Regions from separate parts of the Planococcus shenhongbingii genome, predicted to be linked through region 2. Evidence: riboswitches for the same ligand, from Rfam matches in the RefSeq annotation. Region 2 holds a riboswitch; the other holds the start of a gene.

Region 1 (10,823 bases), 560 kb from region 2:
AGTCGCTTGCATCAATGAACTTGGTGCGGACCGCAGCCGGGTGAACCCGAACGGCGGCGCCATCGCAATGGGCCATCCGATCGGCGCAACAGGCGCAATCCTGTTGACCAAGCTGACACATGAACTGGAGCGCACCGGCAAGAAATACGGTGTCGTGACTCTGTGCATTGCCGGCGGTATGGGCATTGCAGCGGTTGTTGAGAATTTGAGAGTTTAATTTTTTAAGATTGAAGCGCAGGATCTGCTGATTGACAGTGGATCCTGTTTTTTATTGGAAGGGTTTCTGCTGTATCAGAAAAAGTGAAAAAGAGGAAAAGAAATTGTTGAAACGCAAGTAAATCCTTGTTTTCCGCAAGTTAAAAACATTTATTGCAAGTAATGCTTTCTTTTCCGCAAGTAAAACTCATTTATCGCAAATAAAGTTCTATATTCAGCAAGTAAATCTTATTCCCCCGCCACTTCTCCACTTTCAAACGGCATTATTCAACAAAAAAGCAGATCGGTTGAAAACAACCGATCTGCTTTAAAACTATTTATTCAACTTCATTAATTGTTCTCGTCATCTTCATCCGGTTCGTTCTCATTTTCATCGGCTTCATTTTCATCCGACTCATTTTCATCCTCATCGGCTTCGTTCTCGTCTGACTCGTTTTCATTTCCTTCATTTTCGTTTTCATTCACTTCGGATTCTGTCTCGTTCTCTGAGTCTCCGCTGTTTCCTCCACATGCCGCTAGCATGCTTGCGGATAAAAAGACTGCTGCACTCAGCTTCCACCATTTATTCACTGTCATCGAAGTACCTCCTCAGTAGTTATCTTCCCCTACTGATTATACCCTTCTATTTGCAGGAAAACCTCGATAGCCTATTGATAACGCTGGCAATCAATTTCTCACAGCGTGCAATATCAGTATTCTGCGGCGCCAATTCGATTTTCAAGGTAGCCGCCAAATCTGTGTGCACATACAGCATGTCCCGGAAACGGTCGACGGCTCCGCAGAACTCTGCGAAAAAGCTGTCGCCGGTTCCGAAAACTGCTGTCACTATGCCTTTACGCTCCAAACTCTCAAACTCTCCAAACAAGCCGCGCATTTCTTTTGGAATCTCGCCGCTGCCCCACGTGTACGTGCCAACAAAAACCGCGTCGTAACGTGAGAGTCCAGAAAGCGGAAAGCTGTTTACTGGCCAAAGTTCCACTTCCAGCTCCTTGGCAGCGCAGATTTCCTGTAAAATCTCCGCCACCGCTTTCGTATTCCCAGTGACAGATGCATAGACGACGGCAATCCGCGGTTCATAATTCGTCAAAGCCATTCGACTGCGACACCTTCGAATATGTCCGGGATTTCTGCTCGAAAAAGTCCGATTTCGTGTCATTCATCATGTCATCGCCGAACACCTGAATCCACGGCATCGGGTTACTTTGTTCTTCGTATAGATTATCAAGTCCAAGCTGGCGCAGGCGTTTATTGGCCAAGTATTCCACGTAGCCTTCGAACTCAACCAGATCCAGCCCCGGGATATCCGCCAGAATATGATGCGCCCATTCCTTTTCCAGCTGCACCGCCTGATCGACCGCATCGTATACATACTGGATATTTTCTTCCGTATTCAACTCTGGATTTTCCGTCAGCATGATGCGGATAAACTGGGAAATGAAATACGCATGCTGCATTTCATCGCGCTGGATATAGCTGATCATCGTGCTGGTCTTGAGCATCTTCTGCTGGCGCGCCAGGTGATAAAAAAAGGCAAAGCCGGCGTAGAAATAAATGCCTTCAAGGTTGATCGAATTGACGCTCAAGCGGAATAAAGTCTGCGGCGTCGGGTTCTGGCGGAACGCTTCGTAAGCATCCAAAATCAATTCATTGCGCTTTCGCACAATCGGATCGCTTTTCGCCTGGTTGAAGCGGGCATTTTGTTCACTGATGGACACAAGTGAACTCAGGATGTACGAATACGATTCATTATGAACCGCTTCCTGCTGGGAAATGACGGCGAAAATCGCCTTGAAGCTGGAATCGGTGACATAGTCCATGACCTGGCTCATCGTCGGTGTCTGCAGGCTGTCGAGCGACGCCAACTGCGTGTTGATGCGCAGAAAGACGTCGCGTTCAACGTCCGTCAAGTGGTCCCATTGCTTGATGTCGTCCTGCATATTGATTTCCTGGGCCTTCCAGAAGTTTGCCAGCAGCGTCTGGTAAAGATCATACATCTGCGGATAGGCAATATCGTTCCAGTTCAAGAGCCCTGACGATTCCCCGTTCAGGATGCCGGTGGATTTATTCGGCTGCTCGGGATTGAGCAGTTTGATCTTCTGTAATGGTGCGTGTATCGACATAATGATTCCTCCTTAGCTTTGGCATGCTTCGCATTCTTCGATTTCGGCTTGGGATGTGCTGCGCACGTAGTACGTCGTCTTCAGGCCTTGCTGCCATGCCTCAAAATGCAGCCCCAGTAATTCTTTCGCTTTGATGGTATGCGGCACATAGAAATTGAAGCTGATTGCCTGGTCGATATGGCGCTGCCGGGCCGCGTTCTGGCGGATGCTCCACTTTTGGTCGAGCACGTGGCGCGAGCGGCGGTAGTAATCGTATGTGTTATGATCCAAGTCCGGTGCCGTTACTTTAAATTTGAAGTTTTTCTTTTCTTCGGCGTATTCAACGGCATACAGCGGGTCGATGCCATCCGTCGAGCCGCCGATTTTTGCAGTTGATGAATTTGGCGCCACTGCCATCATCCAACCGTTGCGGACGCCGTTTTCCGCGATTTCTTTTTGCAGTTCATTCCAGCGTTCGCTGGTGTAATTTTTGCGTTCAAAATATTCACCGGTCTGCCATTCCGATCCGGTAAATTCGCGGTAAGCGCCTTTTTCCTTAGCGAGCTCCATCGAAGAGCGAATCGTATGGTAAGCAATTTCTTCGTACAATTTATCCGCGAACATGACAGCTTCCTCGGTTTCCCAATGGATGCCTTCAAGCGCGAGTAAATGTGCCCATCCGAAAGTTCCTGAACCAACTGCTCTATATTTTTTATTCGTCGCATCGGCCTGACCAACGGAAATCGTGTTCAAGTTGATGACGTTATCGAGCATGCGCATCTGGATCGGAATCAGCCGCTCGAGCACATCCGCTTTCACAGCGCGCGGCAAGTTGATCGACGACAAGTTGCAGACGACAAAATCGCCCGGTTTGCGGATCATCACAAGGTTGCCGTCTTCATCTGTGTATTCTTTCTTGATGGTTGTCGCTGACATATTTTGAGCGATTTCGCTGCACAAATTGCTGCAGTAAATTGACGTAAGCCCTTTGCCGCGCAGGTGCTTGTTCGGGTTCTGGCGATTGACTTCGTCGCGGTAGAACATATACGGCGTGCCGGTTTCAAGCTGCGACACCATGATGCGCGCCATGATGTCCATCGCCCGGTACGTCTTCCTTGGCAATAAAGGATTGGCAAGCGCTTCTTCATATTTCTCCGTGAAATGCTTCACATCGGTTTCGTCATAGAAATCTTCCAACCCAAGCGCCGTCCCCGCCTCGTCTTTCCAGCCCATAATCTGTTTCACCTGATGAGGACAGAATGTATGCCATTCACCGGTGCTGCGGCCGCTGCCGTCGGTTTCCTTCAGTTTTTCCATGAACAGATCCGGAATCGCCACGCCTGTGAAAATATCATGCGCTTTCCGGCGCTCGTCGCCGTTGTTGGTTTTCAAATCCAAGAAGCCGTTCATGATGTCTTTGTGGAACACATCCAGGTAAATCGCTACGGCGCCTTGGCGCTGCCCGAGCTGGTCGACACTGACCGCTGTGTCGTTGACCAAACGGATCCACGGAATGACGCCCGACGAATTGCCTTTGAACTTTTTGATGTCGGATCCGAGCGCCCGCACTTTTCCGTAATAGACGCCGATGCCGCCGCCGTCTTTGCTGAGGCGCGCGATGTCCCAGTTGTTCAAGTAAATGCCGTCAAGCGAATCATCCACCGTATCGATAAAGCAGGACGACAGCTGTCCAAAACTTTTGCCGGCATTGGACAGCGTCGGCGTCGCAACTGTCATATAGAGATTGCTCATTGCCCAGTAAGCTTCTTTCACCAAATCCAGCCGCTTGTTTTTTGGTTCGTTCTGCATCAAAGTCATTGCAATGACCAGAAAACGTTCCTGCGGCAGCTCATACAAATTCCCTTCGTAATCCTTCGCCAAATAGCGGTCTGCCAGTAAAAACAAGCCGATGTAATTAAACAAAAGATCCCGTTCCGCATTGATTTCTTTCCCGAGCACTTCGATTTCTTCTTCCGAATAGCGCTTCAGCAAGTCTCCTGAATAAATACCGATTTCACTAAGAGTTTTCACCAGCCCATAGAAATTTCCGTACTTCAGTTCCGCCTGAAAACCCCGATTTTTCGCAGCTTTTTCGTATAAGTTGTTTAAATAAAGTTCCGCTGCGACGAATGTCCAATCCGGTTCCGCCATGGAGATGCGGTTGAGTGCATAAATCAGGGATTGTTCCCCTTTAACTGGCCACTCCATGCTTTCCACTTTCTCAAGCATATCGGCTGTCTCCAACTTATAGACATCTCTCGCCCGCAATAAAGCTTTCGCGACTGCATCTGTTTTCGAATAAATTATTGAATTCATTTCAAACCAGCTCCTTTGCAAATTCATTAATTTTCATGCGGCGCTGTTTGCGCTCTTGCGCACTTTGGAACAGCTGCTTCTCATTTTCCGTTTCCGGAACTACACCGGGAACCGGCGTCGGTTTTCCATCTTCGCTCACTGCCACCATTGTCAGGATGGCGGTCGTCGTCAACGTTTTCTCTCCTGTTTCAATGTTTTGGCATTCCGCTTTCACATAAACTTCCATCGAAGTCCGCCCAGTGGAAATCACAACCCCTTCCAGAAGCAGCACATTGCCGACCCGTGCGGACGACAGGAAATTCACCGTATCAATTGAGGCAGTCACCACGGCTTTTCCGCTGTGTTTCATGGCCGTAATGGCGGCAATTTCGTCGATATAGCTAAGCACCGTCCCGCCGAAAATCGTTCCCATATGATTGGTATCCGGCGGCAGCACCAATTTAGTCTGAATCGTCCGCGATCTGCTTGCTGTGATTTGCTGTGTCATCTTTCATCCTCCAGTCGGTATTTGGGCAAACAAAAAACCCATCTTCTCGGGCGAGAGGATGGGTTGGATAAACGTAAATAATCAGGCGGAAACAGGCAAAAAGCCGCTGCACCGCGCAGAGTACCTTCGTTATACCTCCCAGCTCCCGGAGAAGGTCATTAACTTATAACGATGGCAGGTCTCCTGGCTCATGCGTCTTCCTACACTATGTCCTTCCCGTCCATTGATTGGACAGTGGATTGCCATAGTTCGTCAGCACTTACAGTTGCGGGTACAGCTCCGGTTTTTCATCGGATTCCCTATTAAGCCTTTTCAGGCACCATTGTTATTGGTTTCACTACATATAGTGTTGTTTTTTATACAATTTACTAAATACTGTATTTATAAACTATAAACCAGATTTTTTCCTTTTACAAGCCTATATTCCAAATCTGAATGGCAAAAAGCCCGTCAGCACCTTTTCCTGCTTTCGGGCCTTCTTAATTACTTTACCGCTATCTATAAAATCTACTCGAGGCAAGATTCTGTTTTTCAGTTAAAACAATTTAAGCAGTTCAATGGCCCCCAAATAAACAAAGACAATGACACATGCTGTTAAAACGGTATTGGTGACCCATCCATTCTTGAATCCTTGGTCCACCCGTTTCGAATTGAGCAGAAGCATTAGGCTGATCGCCAGAAATGGCATGAACAAAGCGCCCAGCGCACCGTATAAGATAACAAGAAGCACCGGTTGGCCGAAAAACAGCAGAACCATCGGCGGAAATGTCAGCCATAAAAGATAAAAACGGTATGCCGGATCTTTCTTAGAAACCGGTTCATCTGACGCCGCACCTTTTTTGCCTACCATTCGGACAAAGTCCGCAAACAGATACGGCACGCCGTTCCACACACCCAATAAAGATGAAAACGCTGCAGACCAGGCACCAATCAAGAACAGCCAGCGGGCAAAAGAACCGAACTGCTCGCTGTATAAACCGGATAACGCTATTAACCCTTCTTCTCCATTAATTTCAATGCCGGTACCGAATAAAAATTCCGCTCCGACGACTAGCAGAGACAAGGTGAAAATTGCGGTAATGATGTACCCGGTAGCGGAATCCACTCTCATCATCGGAATCCAAGCTTTGCCCACCCAATTCTTTTCACGAATCCAATAGCCGTATGACGCCATCGTAATCGTTCCGCCTACCCCGCCGAGCAGCCCTAAAACTAGCAGCAGCGAACTGCCGCCGGTCCGCGGCACAAAACCGCTCACGATATTTCCGATATCCGGCAGAAGAATTACTGCTGAACCGACAACCGTGACAAACATGAGGCCGACCATGAGCGTCATCACTTTTTCAAAAAGTTCATAATGGCCGAACAGCACCAATGCAAGTCCAGCTAAGCCATGAATGACTGCCCAAGCCCATAGGGGCATAATGGGAAACATCGTTACCATCATAATGGCGCTCGTCGACATCGCAGCTGCCCCGTAACTGAATCCCCAAATGATGGAATAGACGCCGAAATAACCCGTTGCCCACTTTCCAAGCGAATGCCAGCCTTCCAGAATGGTCTTTCCTGTGGCCAGCTGCCAGCGTCCCATGCCTTCTGTGAAATAAAACTTGAACAATGAACCGAGCAGAATAGCCCATCCGAGCGTCATGCCAAAAGCCGCCCCAGCGACAAGAGCTGCAATCAAATCGCCGGTTCCCACTCCTGTTGCAGCGGTTACAAATCCCGGCCCGACCATTTTGGCTTTCTCTTTCAACGTACGTGGTATAGCAGGTGCTGATTTTTCAGTGCTTTGAACTGTAGACATTCAAAAACCTCCCTATACGTTATAGTTTTCAGTAAATAAAAAATACCTTAGCTGAAAATACTACTGGTTGGCTTTTTGTAATGAATAGACATTCAGTTGGTTGATTGAATTCATTATAGACAATTATGTGTTTAATTGAAAGAATTTTCAAAAATTTTATATGAAAGGAAAAGCGAGCAGCTTTCTCTCCACAGGAGAGGGCTTCTTCAATTTTTTCGCAATAAAAAACCTAACCTTCTCAAAGAGAAGATTAGGTTTTTTTGAGCCGTAGAGGACTGTTGTCCGTCAGCCCTTACAGAAAGAATATATAAATCAATGCTGCAAGCACCAGGCGGTAAATCGCAAAAGGCACCAATTTGATTTTGTCGATCAACTTCAGGAAAAATTTAACGACGACCAGCGCGACGATGAAGGCACTGACAAAGCCGACCGTAAAGAACGGCAAAGCGTCCATGGTGAAATATTGCCAGTTTTTAATCAGCGACAACCCACTGGCGCCAAGCATGATCGGCACCGCCATGATGAACGTAAAGTCAGCTGCAGAATGGTGGCTCATTCTCAGCAAAACACCTCCGGAAATTGTAGAACCGGAACGCGAGAATCCAGGCCATAGTCCAAGACATTGGAAAAGACCCATACCTAATGCTTGCTTGTATGTCATTTTATCAACCGTTTCAGTATGATGAGGTTTCTTTTTCGTGACAAAATCTGCGATCAACATGAGAATCGCTCCAACAACAAGTCCGATCACAACCGTTTCTACAGAAAACAGATACTCATCTATGTAATCTTCAAATAACAGTCCCAGTACGCCGGCCGGGATTAATCCAACAATCACTTTTGTTAAACTAAGGCGCTGCTTTTTCCCTGCTGTCGCTTTTCTATCCAGTCCAAGCAAATCTTTAAATCGGTCTTTAAAAACGATGACTACCGCTAAAATCGAACCTAATTGAATGACTACTTTAAATGTATTCGCTACCGGCTCTGTGTACAGCTCTTTTGACTGTAGCCAAATGTCATCGACGATGATCATGTGACCCGTTGAAGAAACCGGAGCAAATTCTGTCAGCCCTTCAACAATCCCTAATATCATTGCAACAACTAATTCCCATAACTGCATGTTCTTTTCTCCTTTAAAATCAAATGATTAATGTTGTATATAAACTCTGAAACTAGGCAACCGGTGGAAAATTGCCGAAAAAATATGGAAGCCTCAAAGCTTCCAATCTAGGCCGCTGTGTTCACTCATAATTATTTTAAACGGTTAATCTGTTTAATCATACACTTTTTTAAAGTCATTTACATCGAGCAACTCAAAATGTGCATGTTATAAAAATATTTTAAAGAAGTATATGAACGTTATTTAAAAATATTAAATTTCTGAATCATTTTACTTTATCTTAAATAAAATCAAATACTTTTAATATATTTCAATTATGTTATGATAATAAATTGTGATTTTGATATATTTATGGCTTTCACTTTCAATAAAACGGCCTTATTTAGAGGTTTAAAATGGAGATGCACAATGAAACAACAGACAGGCTACTCTTTTCATTACGGCTGGGTAATCATCGCGCTTGCTGCGCTGTCCCAGTTTTTTTCAGGTCCCGGACAAACCTATTCCAATGCGATTTTCATCGATTACTATATAAGCGAATTCGGCTGGAGCCGTTCAACGGTTACTGCTGTATACTCCTCCGCCACATTAGCAGCAGGGTTTCTGCTGTTTTTTATCGGCCGGCTGATTGACAGAAACGGCTCTAGAAAAATGGCGGTCATTGTTTCGCTGGCACTGGCTGTTGCTTGTTTTTTCAATAGTTTTGTCACCAGTCTTGTCATGCTGTTTATCGGCTTCTTTTTCATCCGGTTGCTCGGCCAGGGGTCCATGGGCCTTATTTCAAGCTCGCTTATTCCTCAATGGTTTGTCAAAAAAAGAGGGCGAGCCATCAGCATTGCAGCAATTGGCGGCTTGGTCAGTTCCGCGGCTTTTCCGTTATTAAATGTTTGGCTAATCGATGCTTTCGGATGGCGCGCTTCGTGGCTGATCCTTGGAGTAATCATCGTCGTCTGCTTTACTCCTCTTGCTTTCTTCCTCATCCAAAACTCTCCGGAAGACATGGGATTGCTGCCGGATAACGGCAGCTCCGCAAAAGGCGGGAAAAATAGCACGCCGATTGTGGAAACCAGTTGGACCGTAAAAGAAGCTTCAAAAACAAAAGCATTCTGGCTGCTTCTCCTCTGCGCTGTAATTCCCGGGATTGTCAATTCCGGCCTGACGTTCCATTTGGTTTCGATTTTCTCTGAAAAATCCCTGTCACTTGAAGCAGCCGCAAGTGTATTAAGTTTAACGGCACTCATTGGTCTTCCGGTCACTTTCCTGACCGGCATTCTCCTCGAAAAGATCAAAGTGCAATATATGCTGGCAGTCGTATTTGCAGGTGAAATTGTGTCGCTGCTGCTGCTGCAAAACACTTCCGCGCTTTCCGCCGCCATTGTCTTCGGCATCATCTGGGGAGTCAGCATGGGGATCGAGCGAATTGTCATGGCAGTTGTATGGCCCAATTACTTCGGCCGCAAGCATATCGGCAGCATCAGCGGTATTTCAGTCGCAATGATTGTTACCGGTTCAGCATTGGGGCCGATGCCGCTTGCTATTGCGTTCGACCAGTTCGGCGGTTATACCGGGATTTTGTGGATAATCATGCTCTTCCCAGTGCTGGGCATGTTCGCTGCTTTAGCGGCGAGCCCACCGGTAAAGCAGACCGGCCAAAAACAGCAGGAAAAATTGAAGATTCCCGAACAAGCTACACCTTTACTTTTGAAGTAAAGGTGTTTTTCACATCAACCCTTAAAAATTGCCGCAACGCAAAGCAGCGATTCAACATATAGTTGACGCATTCAGAACTCCATTTGTTCCGGTCCAATTGACAATTCAGCGAACCCTCTGTGAAACCAGTCGCATGTTGAAAATGCAATTCTTTCAATGTAAGAAAAACCAGGAATTAACCAATTCGAATGGAAGTCAGGATATCGGCGTTTGTTCCACTACCATTTTTCTTTCACACCAAAACCGTTCGATGCCTGGATATTTTTCTCCGAGGCTTGCAATAGTAAAACCATTTTTTCGGTAAAATCCCACTGCATCTTGATCTGTTTCCGCAACCATGACATAGGGTGAATGTTTGTCGAAGACCGCTTGGATCATAGAGCTGCCGATGAGTTTCTCCCTTGCATCCGGCATAATCGCTATGTGTTTGATTTCAATCTGGTTTCCGTCTTGGAATTCTACCCCCAGACAGCTGACAATTTCCCCTTCCAGTTCAAAGCCATATAACTTCCGGTTAGCTGCATCCAAATATTTTACGTATTCGGATTCTATTTTTTCCAGTGAAGTCACATAGCCCAATAATTCCTTTATTTCTTGGGAAATACATGGAGAAACCAGTTCTTTCAAAACCAGCTCATGTTGGTTCCGATTATCGAGCCACGCCAAAAAATCCGCGGCCATTGCATCGGTGAATTGGTGATTCACGCCTTCATATAATTTAAACTGTACATTTTGAAATCCATTTTTTTCCGTAAGGTATTGATAATAATGCATTTGCCCTTCGACTGGAATGGTCTGATCCGCTTTTCCGTGAAGAAGCAGGACGGGCGCAGTAGGTATCTGCTGTTCGAGCGGATCATATTTTTTCCATAACCGCTCTGCCTCCAGTGCTATGCCAGGCCGCCGGTCTCTTTTCCGAAAAACCCTTTCCATCAGCAGGAAAGAGCCGGAACCGTTGATGCTAGCTAAACCGCCGAGCTGCTTATGCCGTGCCATAATACCGGCTGCGATAAAGCCGCCCATCGAATTGCCGGCAACAATTGTTTTCGATGCGAGAATGCCAAGTTC
Region 2 (10,823 bases):
CTGGCGGCAACGTGCCAAATCGCTTCCCCAGACCTGCTGCACCGCCGTATTCTTTTTGCCGTCAAAAGGCACAATCGCTTCATCGGTCCAGCCGACGTATTGCTTCAAGCCATTTCCTTTTGTCGGTGCATGGCGAATCAGATGAACAATAAAAGCACTGTCCATAGCAGCAATTCAGCCCCTTCTATATAAGCTCCGAACAAATCTCCCGTCACGCCGCCAAACTGGCGCAGGCACCACTTCCGGTATAGCCAGAGACTCAACAGGAAAGCGGCGGCAAAAAGTGCCGCATTTACTGCACCTGCATAATAAACAAGAAACCCTGCTGCAATCAGCAGATAAAGGCAAGCCGCTAAAATCAGCCATTTGACATTGGCACGCTGGCGAAAAAAAGCGCCCAGTCCCGTTTTCTTTGCGGTCTTGGTAGTGCCGAATAGCATCAGCAAACCGATTCTTGAAAAAAAAGGAACCACAATAAGCAAAACCAGCGGAATTTTGTAGACTAGTTCTGACATAACAATGATTTTGCCAAGGACCGCGAACAATAAAACCATCGCACCAAAAGCGCCGATTCGCGGATCTTCTAAGATTTCAAGCCGCTTTTCCTTGTCCTGATACGAAAAATAAGCGTCGCCAACATCAGCGAGCCCGTCCAGATGCAAGCCGCCTGTCGCTGTTACTAAAAACAGCACAATCACGAACGCTGCAAGCAAGGAGCTCATTTCCGTATAATCCCTTAAGGCAAAAACAATTAACACAGAGATGCTCCCCATCAAGGCTCCCACCCATGGAAGCGACAGATACATTGCCGTTACGTCGTTCTTTTCAAGAGGCAGTTCTTTTTTCACTGGCACCACCGAGAAAAACTGAAAAGCCAAAGCCAAACCGTTTGCAAGATTCTTCCTCATTGGCTTGCCTCCACCATCCGCTCGACCGCTTGCCAGTCAATATGCTGTTTCACATGCTGCGCCCAGCGTCCAAAGCGGTCGATTTCTTGCTGGATTGGCGGCTCCGGCAGTTTTTTCATTTTCCGGAACGGCGCCAGAAAAGCACGGCGGCAGTCCGGGCTGTCAAAAAAGCCATGCAAATGGGTGCCAAGAATCCGGCCGCCTTGATAGCCTTCACTGCTCGTTTCGTAATAGATCAGTGGCGGATTTACCGGAGTCGATCTTCCAGTATGAATTTCATAGCCTGTTACAGCTATGCCCAACTTCTCAAAATGCGCCACGCCGGTGCGCCTTTGCACGAACTTTTCTTCAGTGAACTGCGTTTCCATGCCTGGAATAAAGCCTAAGCCTTGTTCAAGTCCCGCTTTCATGCCGTCATAGCCACAAGGGTCTGCCAGCCATTCCCCCAACATCTGAAAGCCGCCGCAGAGTCCTACGATCTTCGATTCATTTGGCAATGACTTTAGATGTTCTTGCAACTCTTGCTGCTTCCAATAACGTAAATCTGCAATTGTGCTTTTGGTCCCCGGAATGATGACAATGTCTGGAACACCCAAGTCTGCGACAAATTCCACCCAGCGGACAGATACATCCGGTTCGTTTAACAGCGCTTCGATGTCTGTAAAATTTGAAAGGTAAGGATGCTTCAATACTGCTATATCAATCGGCTGGCGAGAAGCGGTTTTCGCTAATTCAAGGACACCGAGCGAGTCTTCCTGTTCAATTGCGTGATTCGGTAAATACGGAATCACACCAAGAACCGGAATGCCTGTATAAGATTCCAAAAATCCTACACCGTCTTCAAATAACTCGATATCTCCACGGAATTTATTGATCAGCAGTCCTTTCACTCGCTCAGGATTCGGCATAAGTGCCAGTGTTCCAACGATTGAAGCAAAGACTCCGCCTCGTTCTATATCAGCCACTAAAATCACCGGCACATCGGCCCGCTCAGCAACAGCCATATTGACCAAATCGCGGTCATTCAAATTGACTTCTGCCGGGCTTCCCGCCCCTTCTATCACGATGTGAGTGAACTCTTTTGATAAATTCAACAGTGCCTGATCAATGGCGGCCAGCCCTTGTTCATAAAATTGGCTGCGGTAATCCATGCCGTCCATTGCCTCTAATTTCTTTCCGAACAGCACCACTTGGGATTTCATGCCACTTTCCGGTTTCAACAGAATCGGATTCATGTCTACGGTCGCGACAATGCCAGCAGCTTCAGCCTGCACGCCTTGTGACCGTCCTATTTCTTCCCCCAGTACCGTTACGTAAGAGTTATTCGACATGTTCTGTGATTTGAACGGTGCCACGCTATAGCCTTGATCGGCCAGCAGTCTGCAAAACGCTGTGCAAATCATGCTTTTTCCCACATCGGATGAAGTTCCTTGAATCATGATTCCGTGCATTTCATCACTTCCTTCTATAAGCGACTCCATTTTCCACTTCATATGCCTTGTCCGACTGAGCCACGAGCCATAGATGAATCTGGCCAAGCCATTGCTGATAGGCAGCATCCCGCACAAAATCATCCAATACTTCATTTGACACGATGACCAAAAGTTCTGTCTGATGTCGAATTTTCCGGATGGTTTCCTGTAAATACATCCATTTTTGTTCCATACAGTCTTTGCGGTCAGCGCAAGGTGCTCCTTGTTCCCAGCCTTCATATAACTCGTTGGCAAGCCAAGTGGTGACGCAATCCCACAGCACCGCATCTCCAGCACTAATTTCCGGAATAACTTTCTCCAAATGGAGCGGCTGCTCAATCGTTTTCCAGCCTTGATCTTTCCGGTCCTGCCGGTGGCGCTGAATCCGCTCTTCCATTTCCGCGTCATACGCCTGTCCGCTCGCCAGGTAGATTTTATTTTCGGCATCGGTTTTATAGATGAACTTTTCTGCCCAAGCGCTTTTGCCGCTGCGTACACCGCCACTGACAAATATCAATTGTCCCGCAGCCATTGTGTGATCGCCTCCCGCAGTTCTTGCATTTGGACAGCTGATTTCATGCCGATGCGGAACCAGTTCCCATCCATCCCTTTGAATGACCTAGTGTGCCGAAGAACGATTCCTTTTCTCAACATTTCATTAAAAAACACGTCCGGGGCTTTATCTGCCGGCAGCCGGAACGACAGAAAATTCACAGCGGAATCTGTCACCGCACAGCCTTTCTCTTCCAAAAAACGTGTCATGGACTCTCGCTCGATTCCTGCAGCCTCCACTACATGCACCCGATAAGCTTGCTGCTCCAAGCACCGGGCTCCAATTTGAGCTGAAATCGCATTCACATTCCAATGGGCTGCACCTCGTTTCAACTGCTTCAAAACTTTCGGTTCGCCGATTGCATAACCCAGCCGGAGGCCTGGTATGGCATACATCTTGGTCATTGACCGGACAATAATGATATGAGGTAAAGTTTTCTGCAGCGGAATCAGCGAAAATTTCTCTCCCGCGAAATCAATGAATGCTTCATCCAGGACCAGTTCACAGCCTGCATTCCGGCATTCTTCAGCGATTGACACCAGCACATGCTGTTGCAGTAAAAGTCCTGTCGGGTTATGTGGATTGCAGATATAAACAGCAGCACATCCTTTTAACGCCTGCACCAATTCTTCCAGCTGAAGGCGCCAGCCGCTTTCTTCTGTTAATTGGACCGCAACCACTTCCGCTCCTTCTGCCTCAAGCGTTTTACGGTATTCAGAAAAAGCCGGTTCAATCAACAACACCCGCTTGCCACGGTAACGGTGGGCCAGCCAAGTGAAAATTTCCGCTGCCCCGTTTCCCGCAATGACACGATCCGGTTCAACTCCGTGGAATTTTGCCGCTGCGCTTCGGAACGGTTCTCCGTCAGGGTCCGGATAATATTTAATTAATTCCTGCAGATATTTCCAAGTAGCATCAATAAATTCCGGCGGACCGAAAGGATGAACGTTCTCGCTAAAATCGAGAATCCATTCAGGCGCTTCCATTCTCAGCCGTTTATATAAAAGTTTCGGGTTCGCGCCATGGTCAGGCAAATTCAATGATCATCACTCCTATGGCAAAGAGAATATAAAACCAAATCGTTGCGATATGCATATGCTGAACTGCCTCTTTGATATGCTTGGCTTCCAGTTCATAAAAAGGTGTTCCCATGCGGGCGCGTTCTGAACGGACTCCTTTGTATGTATTGACACCGCCGAGTTCTATGCCCAGTTGAACGGCAGTTGCTGCTTCCAGCCAGCCGCTGTTCGGGCTTGGATGCTTGACGGCGTCCCGTGCCCATTCCGCAAAACGCTGACGCACCGTTAAATTTCGTTTGTTTTTGGTAGCCAGTAGAATCAGCGCCCCTGTCATGCGGCTTGGAATGAAATTCAAGGCATCATCCAGGCGTGCGGAGGCATAGCCAAACTGCGCAAACTCCTCATTTTTATAGCCCACCATCGAGTCGCAAGTATTGACTGCTTTATACAGCCATAACCCGGGTGCACCTAGCAAAAATGCCCAAAACAGTGGTGCCGTAATGCCGTCGCTCGTATTTTCTGATACGGTTTCGACAACACCGCGGGTAATTTCACTTTCATCTAAATTGGCGGTGTCACGCCCGACAATCCAGGACAACTTTTCCCTCGCCCGGCTCCAATCCTTTTGAATCAGCGGCTGGTAAACCTCTTCTGCCGCATCACGCAAGCTTTTTTGTGCAAGGCCGGAAGCGATTAAAAGTGTTTCGATGAGAAAGCCCAAACTCCAGTGAAGGGCATATGCTCCCGAAACCAATAGATAAGCCGTTCCAAAAGCTGCTACAACGGTGGCGAAGATGAGGGAAAAACCGTTGCGAAAAGCATTCGGAGGATGGTTCCACTTGGCTGTCAGCTTTAATATCAATGCTCCCAGCCACCGGACCGGATGTGGCCACCCATGCGGATCTCCGACAATCCGGTCGATTATGAGAGCAAGCCCAATGGCAAAAATGTGGCTGATCATGCCTTTTTCGCCTCACGGTATAAGCCGATTGCTTCCACCGTACATTCAAACACCCCTGCTCCGATCAACTTTCCAAGCTCGGTGATCGGGCCGGCATATGGCAAATGTTCACCCTGCTGCGTAGCAGCGACCAAACAGCTGTCAGTCGAAGTTCCTGTCGCTAATGTATTTGTCAGCGGATCCATTACACCTTCAAGATGAAGCGCTTTTGTTTTGGCTTCCGTAGCGGTAATCATCGCTTGGATAAAAGCTTCATCCGATAATTTGCCATTGACCATAATCCATGTATTGATTGTGCCAACTTGCACGGCACGTTCAAGTGCCTTCGAGACATCCACTGCGTTTCCAATTCCTGCAGTCACCGCAATGACGATGGAACCAAAAGAAGCCTTGTACTCCTTCACGATAGCATCCTGGGTTTGTACAGCAGTCATCATTCCGACAGTATCTGTAGGTTTAAAACCCAACTCTTCAATGAATCCTGTCATTTCCATCAAACTGTCATCGATATTATAATTCATGTCCACATGCCGATTAATGAATGTCCGGAACCAACCGGCTCCGGCATTGATTACCGCTGAAGATACGGTTTTCAAAGGAACTTCACTTTGGTAAAGTACCATATTCGGCGAAACTGCAAAGTCTTCTGCACGGATTGCCCATTCTTCTGTCTGCCGCTTTATTCCTGGAAGCAGCGTGACTTGCGGTTTTGGAAGCTCTGGATGTGGATGGTTGCTGACCCGCGTCCGGTATACGGCTTCAATATCCTGTTCCCGCACGACTTCATGCGGCTCCCCCATACGGATAATCTTGCCATGGTCCAGCAGCAATAGTTGATCGCAATACATGGACGCAATATTGATGTCATGGAAAATCGACACAACCGTCAATTCTTTTTCAATCGCTTGCTTTTTAATGGTATCAAGCAGTTCTTTTTGATGGTTGATGTCCAAATGGTTGGTCGGTTCATCGAGCAGCAGGATTTTCGCATTTTGGGCCAATGCTTGTGCCACGAAAACGCGCTGCTGCTCTCCTCCTGATAAGCGGTCGATTTGTGTATTCTCATAATGCGTGATGTTCATCAAGCGCATGGCTTCTGTTACAGCCATTTCATCTTCTTCAGACCAGGAAGAAAACCAGCCGCTTTGATGCGGATATCTTCCAAGCGATACCGTTTCACGGACCGTATGGGCAAATGCATGCGCATGAAGCTGTGGCAAAACGGCCATTTGCCTGGCAAGTTCTTTCGCTCCAAAATCAGTGATCGGCTTTTCTTCAATTTCAATTTTCCCGCTCTTTAAAGGCAGCACCCCACTGATTAATTTCATCATCGTGGATTTTCCGCTGCCGTTCGGCCCCAAAATCCCAAGCATCGAGCCTTTTGAAACTTGGAAAGAAACATCATCGACGATGTTCTTATCTCCGTATCCACCCATCAACTTTGTTATTTTCAACATATCAAGCCACTCCTTTCCGCTGCCGGAAAAAGATAAACGCAAAAACCGGTGCTCCGATAAATGCGGTAATTACCCCAATTGGCAATTCTGTCGGTGAAATGATCGTCCGTGACACCAAATCACAGATGATCAATAACGCGGCACCGTTGATAAAAGACAGCGGCAATACATGCCGATGATCCGAACCCCATACGAGCCGGGTCATATGCGGCACAACCAAGCCAACAAAGCCGATTGTTCCCGAAACCGCTACAGCCGCTCCAGTCAGAATGGATCCGCTGATGAGAATCATCATTTTCCTTTTTTTCACGTCGACTCCCAAATGCTGTGCCCGTTCTTCCCCGAACAGCATGGCATTCAACTCACGCCGGTTTAGCCAAAGCAAGAAGGATCCGATGAGGATAAACGGCAAGGCCATTTGCACATAGGGCCAGCCTCGCATCGATACACTGCCAAGAAGCCAGCCGATGATTTGCCGAAGCTCTTCTCCCGTCAGCGCTATCATCAAGGATATGACAGAACCGAGAAACGAACTGAAAATGATTCCTGTCAAAATGACAGTTTCCATTTTCATGGAACGATCGACCAATTTAGCAAAACCCATTACTGCGAACATCGTCAATAATGCACCCAGCATGCTCATTACCGGCAAAGTATAATTCCCTAAAAACGGGACTGAAATGCCGAAAAAGAGCGTCATCACAGCGCCGACTGAGGCACCGGATGACACTCCTAAAGTGTAAGGATCGGCCAGCGGGTTTTTAAGCAAGCCTTGGAATGCAGCACCGGCAATTGCCAGCGCTGCACCTACTAAACCTGCCAGAACCACGCGCGGCATCCGGATATTCCACAAAATATTGGCAGCTGTTTCATCCGACTCAGGGTTCCACAGCACTTCCGGCGAAATGGAAACCGTGCCGACCGTTACTCCCAGCAGTACAGCCCCTCCCAATAGAATGAAAGAGACGATATAGGCCAGGCTGTTTTTACTCACTGAAAACCTCAGGATAAACAGCTTGTGCCATTTCCATCAAGCCTTCTGTCAGGCGCGGGCCAGAACGGGTAACTTTATCCGAATCAACATTATAAACCGCATCTTCTTTGACTGCCGTCACTTCAGCAAAGCCGCTGCGCGCTTTGATTTTTTCAACCGCATCCGGCACGTAAGCACCTTCTGTTGACACAATCACATCCGGATTGGCTTCGACAATCGCTTCCGGGTCCATGCTGACCCATCCTTCCAGGTCACCAGCCGCGTTTTCCGCGTTGATGATGTCCAGCATTTCATCCATGAACGTTCCGCTGCCGGTTGTATAAATTTCCGGATCGCTGCCTACTTCAACAAATACTTTTTTGGGTTCTTCGATTTTGCCCGCTTGTTCTTCGATTTCATCTACTTGTGCTTCCATTTCAGAAACGAGTGCATCCGCTTCTTGCATTGTACCGGTTGCTTGTCCAATAATCGTCATTGTGTCATATACTTCGTCAAAACTTTGGGCTTCCTGGACGACATATACTTTAATGCCGGCATCACGCAATTGCTGAAGTCCAGCCTCGCCGACGCCCACACCTGATTCATGGGCCAATACCAAGTCCGGCTGCAAGCTGATGATTTTTTCAACATTAAATTCCTGCCCGCCGATTTTCTCAACAGTTGCAGCTTCTTCCGGATAATTATCAAAATCGGATACCCCGACCATTTTTTCTCCCAATCCGAGTTCATAAGCGATTTCTGTATTTGACGGCACCATGGAAACGATCGCTTTCGGTTCTTCTTCGATTACGACTTCTTCTCCCATTGCGTCCTTCATAGTTACTGGAAATTCAGTTTCTGCCACTTCTTTCGGCGGGTCTGCCGGTGTTTCCGCATTTTCTCCTGCAGGTGCCTCTTGTCCGCCGCATCCTGCTAACAGCATTGCTGCCACTCCTGCACTTGCTCCAAACTTCCAAAACTTCTTCATCTCGACATCCCCTTTTATAATATAAAAAATCTCCCACAGGCACTGCGGGAGATTGAAAGGACGACATAAAAAAACGTGTGCATCCAGCCGGTCCTCGCAGGCTTAGTGGGCGTTCTCATAAAGGCAGGTCTCCTGGCTTGTGATTATTGCTTGCTGCACCTTCCCAAAGCGTTGCTTCAGTGGCTTATTTGCAGATAGCTCTCACTTACAGTGGCGGGACCGCGCCGGAATCGAACCGGCTTCCCTTTTAACTCATGTTCTTAGACATAAGCACCTTTATGATTGAATTATCAAATTATCTTTATTATACACGAAATTCTTTTCGTGTCTCTTACATTTTGTCAGGAGCGGAAACTCCAACTAATTTCAGCGCATTAGCTAAAGTAGTTTTAACAGCTGTGATCAGCGCAAGGCGCGCAGTTGTCAGTTCCGCATTTGAAGCATCCAATACTTTATTGGCATTATAGAAACTGTGGAATTGAGCCGCCAATTCCTGGATATAAGTAGTCACGCGATGCGGCGCACGCAGTTTTGCAGCATCTGCCACAACTTGAGGGAAGTCACCGATTTTCTTCAGGACATCGATTTCTTTTTCCGAAGCCAGCAGATCTAAGTTATCTGTGGAAGCTAAGAATCCTTGCTCTTCCGCTTGGCGCAAAATCGAGCAGATTCGCGCATGGGCATATTGTGAATAATAAACCGGGTTTTCGTTGGATTGTGATACAGCCAGATCCAAGTCGAAGTCCATATGGGAGTCGCCTGAACGCATAGCGAAGAAATAACGCACTGCATCCAAGCCGACCAATTCAACCAGTTCACGCATCGTTACTGCTTTCCCGGTGCGTTTGCTCATCTTCATTTTTTCGCCGTCTTTGTACAGCTGAACCATCTGGATGATGCTCACTTCAAGCGTATCGCGATCATAGCCAAGCGCTTCAATCGCCGCTTTCATGCGCGGGATATAGCCGTGGTGATCAGCTCCCCAGATATTGATCAGCTTATCAAAACCACGGGACAATTTGTCTTCATGATAAGCGATATCCGGCAGCAAATACGTAAACGTACCGTCGTTCTTGATCAATACTCGGTCTTTGTCATCGCCGAATGTCGTCGAGCGGAACCAAGTCGCACCGTCTTCTTCGTAAATATGGCCGTTCTCGCGAAGCTTGTTCAGCGCAATTTCAATCTCGCCTTTTTCGTATAGAGAAGTTTCAGAGAACCAGCTGTCAAATTCAACACGGAAATCAGCCAGGTCTTGTTGCAATTTCGCCAGTTCCACTTTCAAGCCATGTTTGCGGAACGCTTCAAAACGTTCCTCTTTTGTAAGATGGACAAATTTATCGCCATGCTCTTTCACAAGATCTGCAGCGATGTCTTTGATATCCTGGCCGCGGTAGCCGTCTTCCGGCATATTCAATGGTTCGCCAAGCGCTTCAAAATAACGTGCTTCGATAGACAGCGCCAAATTGTTAATTTGGTTCCCGGCATCGTTGATATAGTATTCACGCGATACATCGTAACCGGCAACATCCAGTACGTTGCAAAGTGAATCGCCAACCGATGAACCGCGGGCATGCCCAAGGTGCAGGTCGCCTGTCGGATTGGCAGATACGAATTCGACTTGAATCCGCTGACCTTCCCCTGAATTGGTGCGGCCATAATTCTCTTTTTGCTCCAGGACAGTCTTAACTACGTCCAACAGATAATCTTTTTTGATCGTGATGTTAATAAACCCGGGTCCTGCAATATCCACTTTTTCGATATTCGCTGTTTCTTTGTCTAGATTTCCGACAATCGCTTCCGCAATGGCACGCGGCGCTTTTTTCGCTACACGCGCTAATTGCATCGCAATGTTTGTGGCGTAATCGCCGTTCGCTTTGTCTTTCGGTGATTCCAGGTAAACCTCGACTGGTTCAGGCGTCAATTCCGCTTTCTGAACCGCTTCACTGATTGCCAGTTTAATGGCGTGCTGTACTTTTTCTACTGCATTCATTTTTGACCCTCCATAAATTGGATTTCCATTTCATATTCTCCGGCATGAGCAGAGCCCATTGCCAGATCGTAGCGGACTTTAAAACGTGTATCGCTGATCGTCAGCTCATGGGCTTTTGTCGTCAGCATAAAAGTGCCTTGCTCATTTGTTAAATTCCCTGTTTGTTCTTTATGTAATAAAAACGGTAGCCGCATCTGCAGGCCGCCGCTTCTCATAATCACAGCTTCGTTTTCGCCGAGTTTTACTGTGGTCCGGATCAACAGCTCTTCCAGCTGCTCCTCGTACTGCAAGTAGCGCAGATCGTTTTTTATTGTCAGCGTGCCGTGTGACCACAACTCCATCAGCTGTTCTTCTGCGTCTGGCTGACGGATAATCGTCGTGAGTTTTATTTTCACAGCTTTTTGCATTCCGCCGCCTCCTTTATGTAATAGCAATAGCCTTTTTATTATAGCCCGATTCAAGGTTCTATTTCAATTTAAGTTTCATTTTATGCTCTGAA

What was found. Region 2 has a riboswitch for cobalamin ahead of QWY16_RS15645 (ABC transporter substrate-binding protein). Riboswitches for the same ligand answer to the same signal wherever they lie in the genome.
Region 1: another riboswitch for cobalamin. It lies ahead of QWY16_RS18385 (acyl-CoA thioesterase); the one in region 2 lies ahead of QWY16_RS15645 (ABC transporter substrate-binding protein).

What each region holds. Positions count from the first base shown of each region.
Region 1 covers NZ_CP129235.1:3,786,859-3,797,681, forward strand. The annotation lists gene QWY16_RS18360 (thiolase family protein) at 1-217, shown strand, start outside; gene QWY16_RS18365 (hypothetical protein) at 547-792, opposite strand; gene QWY16_RS18370 (flavodoxin domain-containing protein) at 839-1,309, opposite strand; gene QWY16_RS18375 (ribonucleotide-diphosphate reductase subunit beta) at 1,290-2,336, opposite strand; gene QWY16_RS18380 (ribonucleoside-diphosphate reductase subunit alpha) at 2,349-4,631, opposite strand; gene QWY16_RS18385 (acyl-CoA thioesterase) at 4,633-5,118, opposite strand; cobalamin riboswitch at 5,275-5,457, opposite strand; gene QWY16_RS18390 (Nramp family divalent metal transporter) at 5,654-6,925, opposite strand; gene QWY16_RS18395 (undecaprenyl-diphosphate phosphatase) at 7,218-8,045, opposite strand; gene QWY16_RS18400 (MFS transporter) at 8,454-9,755, shown strand; gene QWY16_RS18405 (GNAT family N-acetyltransferase) at 9,951-10,823, opposite strand, start outside.
Region 2 covers NZ_CP129235.1:3,225,444-3,236,266, forward strand. The annotation lists gene QWY16_RS15605 (histidine phosphatase family protein) at 1-165, opposite strand, end outside; gene cobS (adenosylcobinamide-GDP ribazoletransferase) at 138-908, opposite strand; gene QWY16_RS15615 (cobyric acid synthase) at 905-2,359, opposite strand; gene QWY16_RS15620 (bifunctional adenosylcobinamide kinase/adenosylcobinamide-phosphate guanylyltransferase) at 2,364-2,912, opposite strand; gene cobD (threonine-phosphate decarboxylase CobD) at 2,894-3,973, opposite strand; gene cbiB (adenosylcobinamide-phosphate synthase CbiB) at 3,960-4,913, opposite strand; gene QWY16_RS15635 (adenosylcobinamide amidohydrolase) at 4,910-6,370, opposite strand; gene QWY16_RS15640 (FecCD family ABC transporter permease) at 6,372-7,349, opposite strand; gene QWY16_RS15645 (ABC transporter substrate-binding protein) at 7,357-8,331, opposite strand; cobalamin riboswitch at 8,437-8,624, opposite strand; gene argS (arginine--tRNA ligase) at 8,663-10,324, opposite strand; gene QWY16_RS15655 (YwiB family protein) at 10,321-10,731, opposite strand.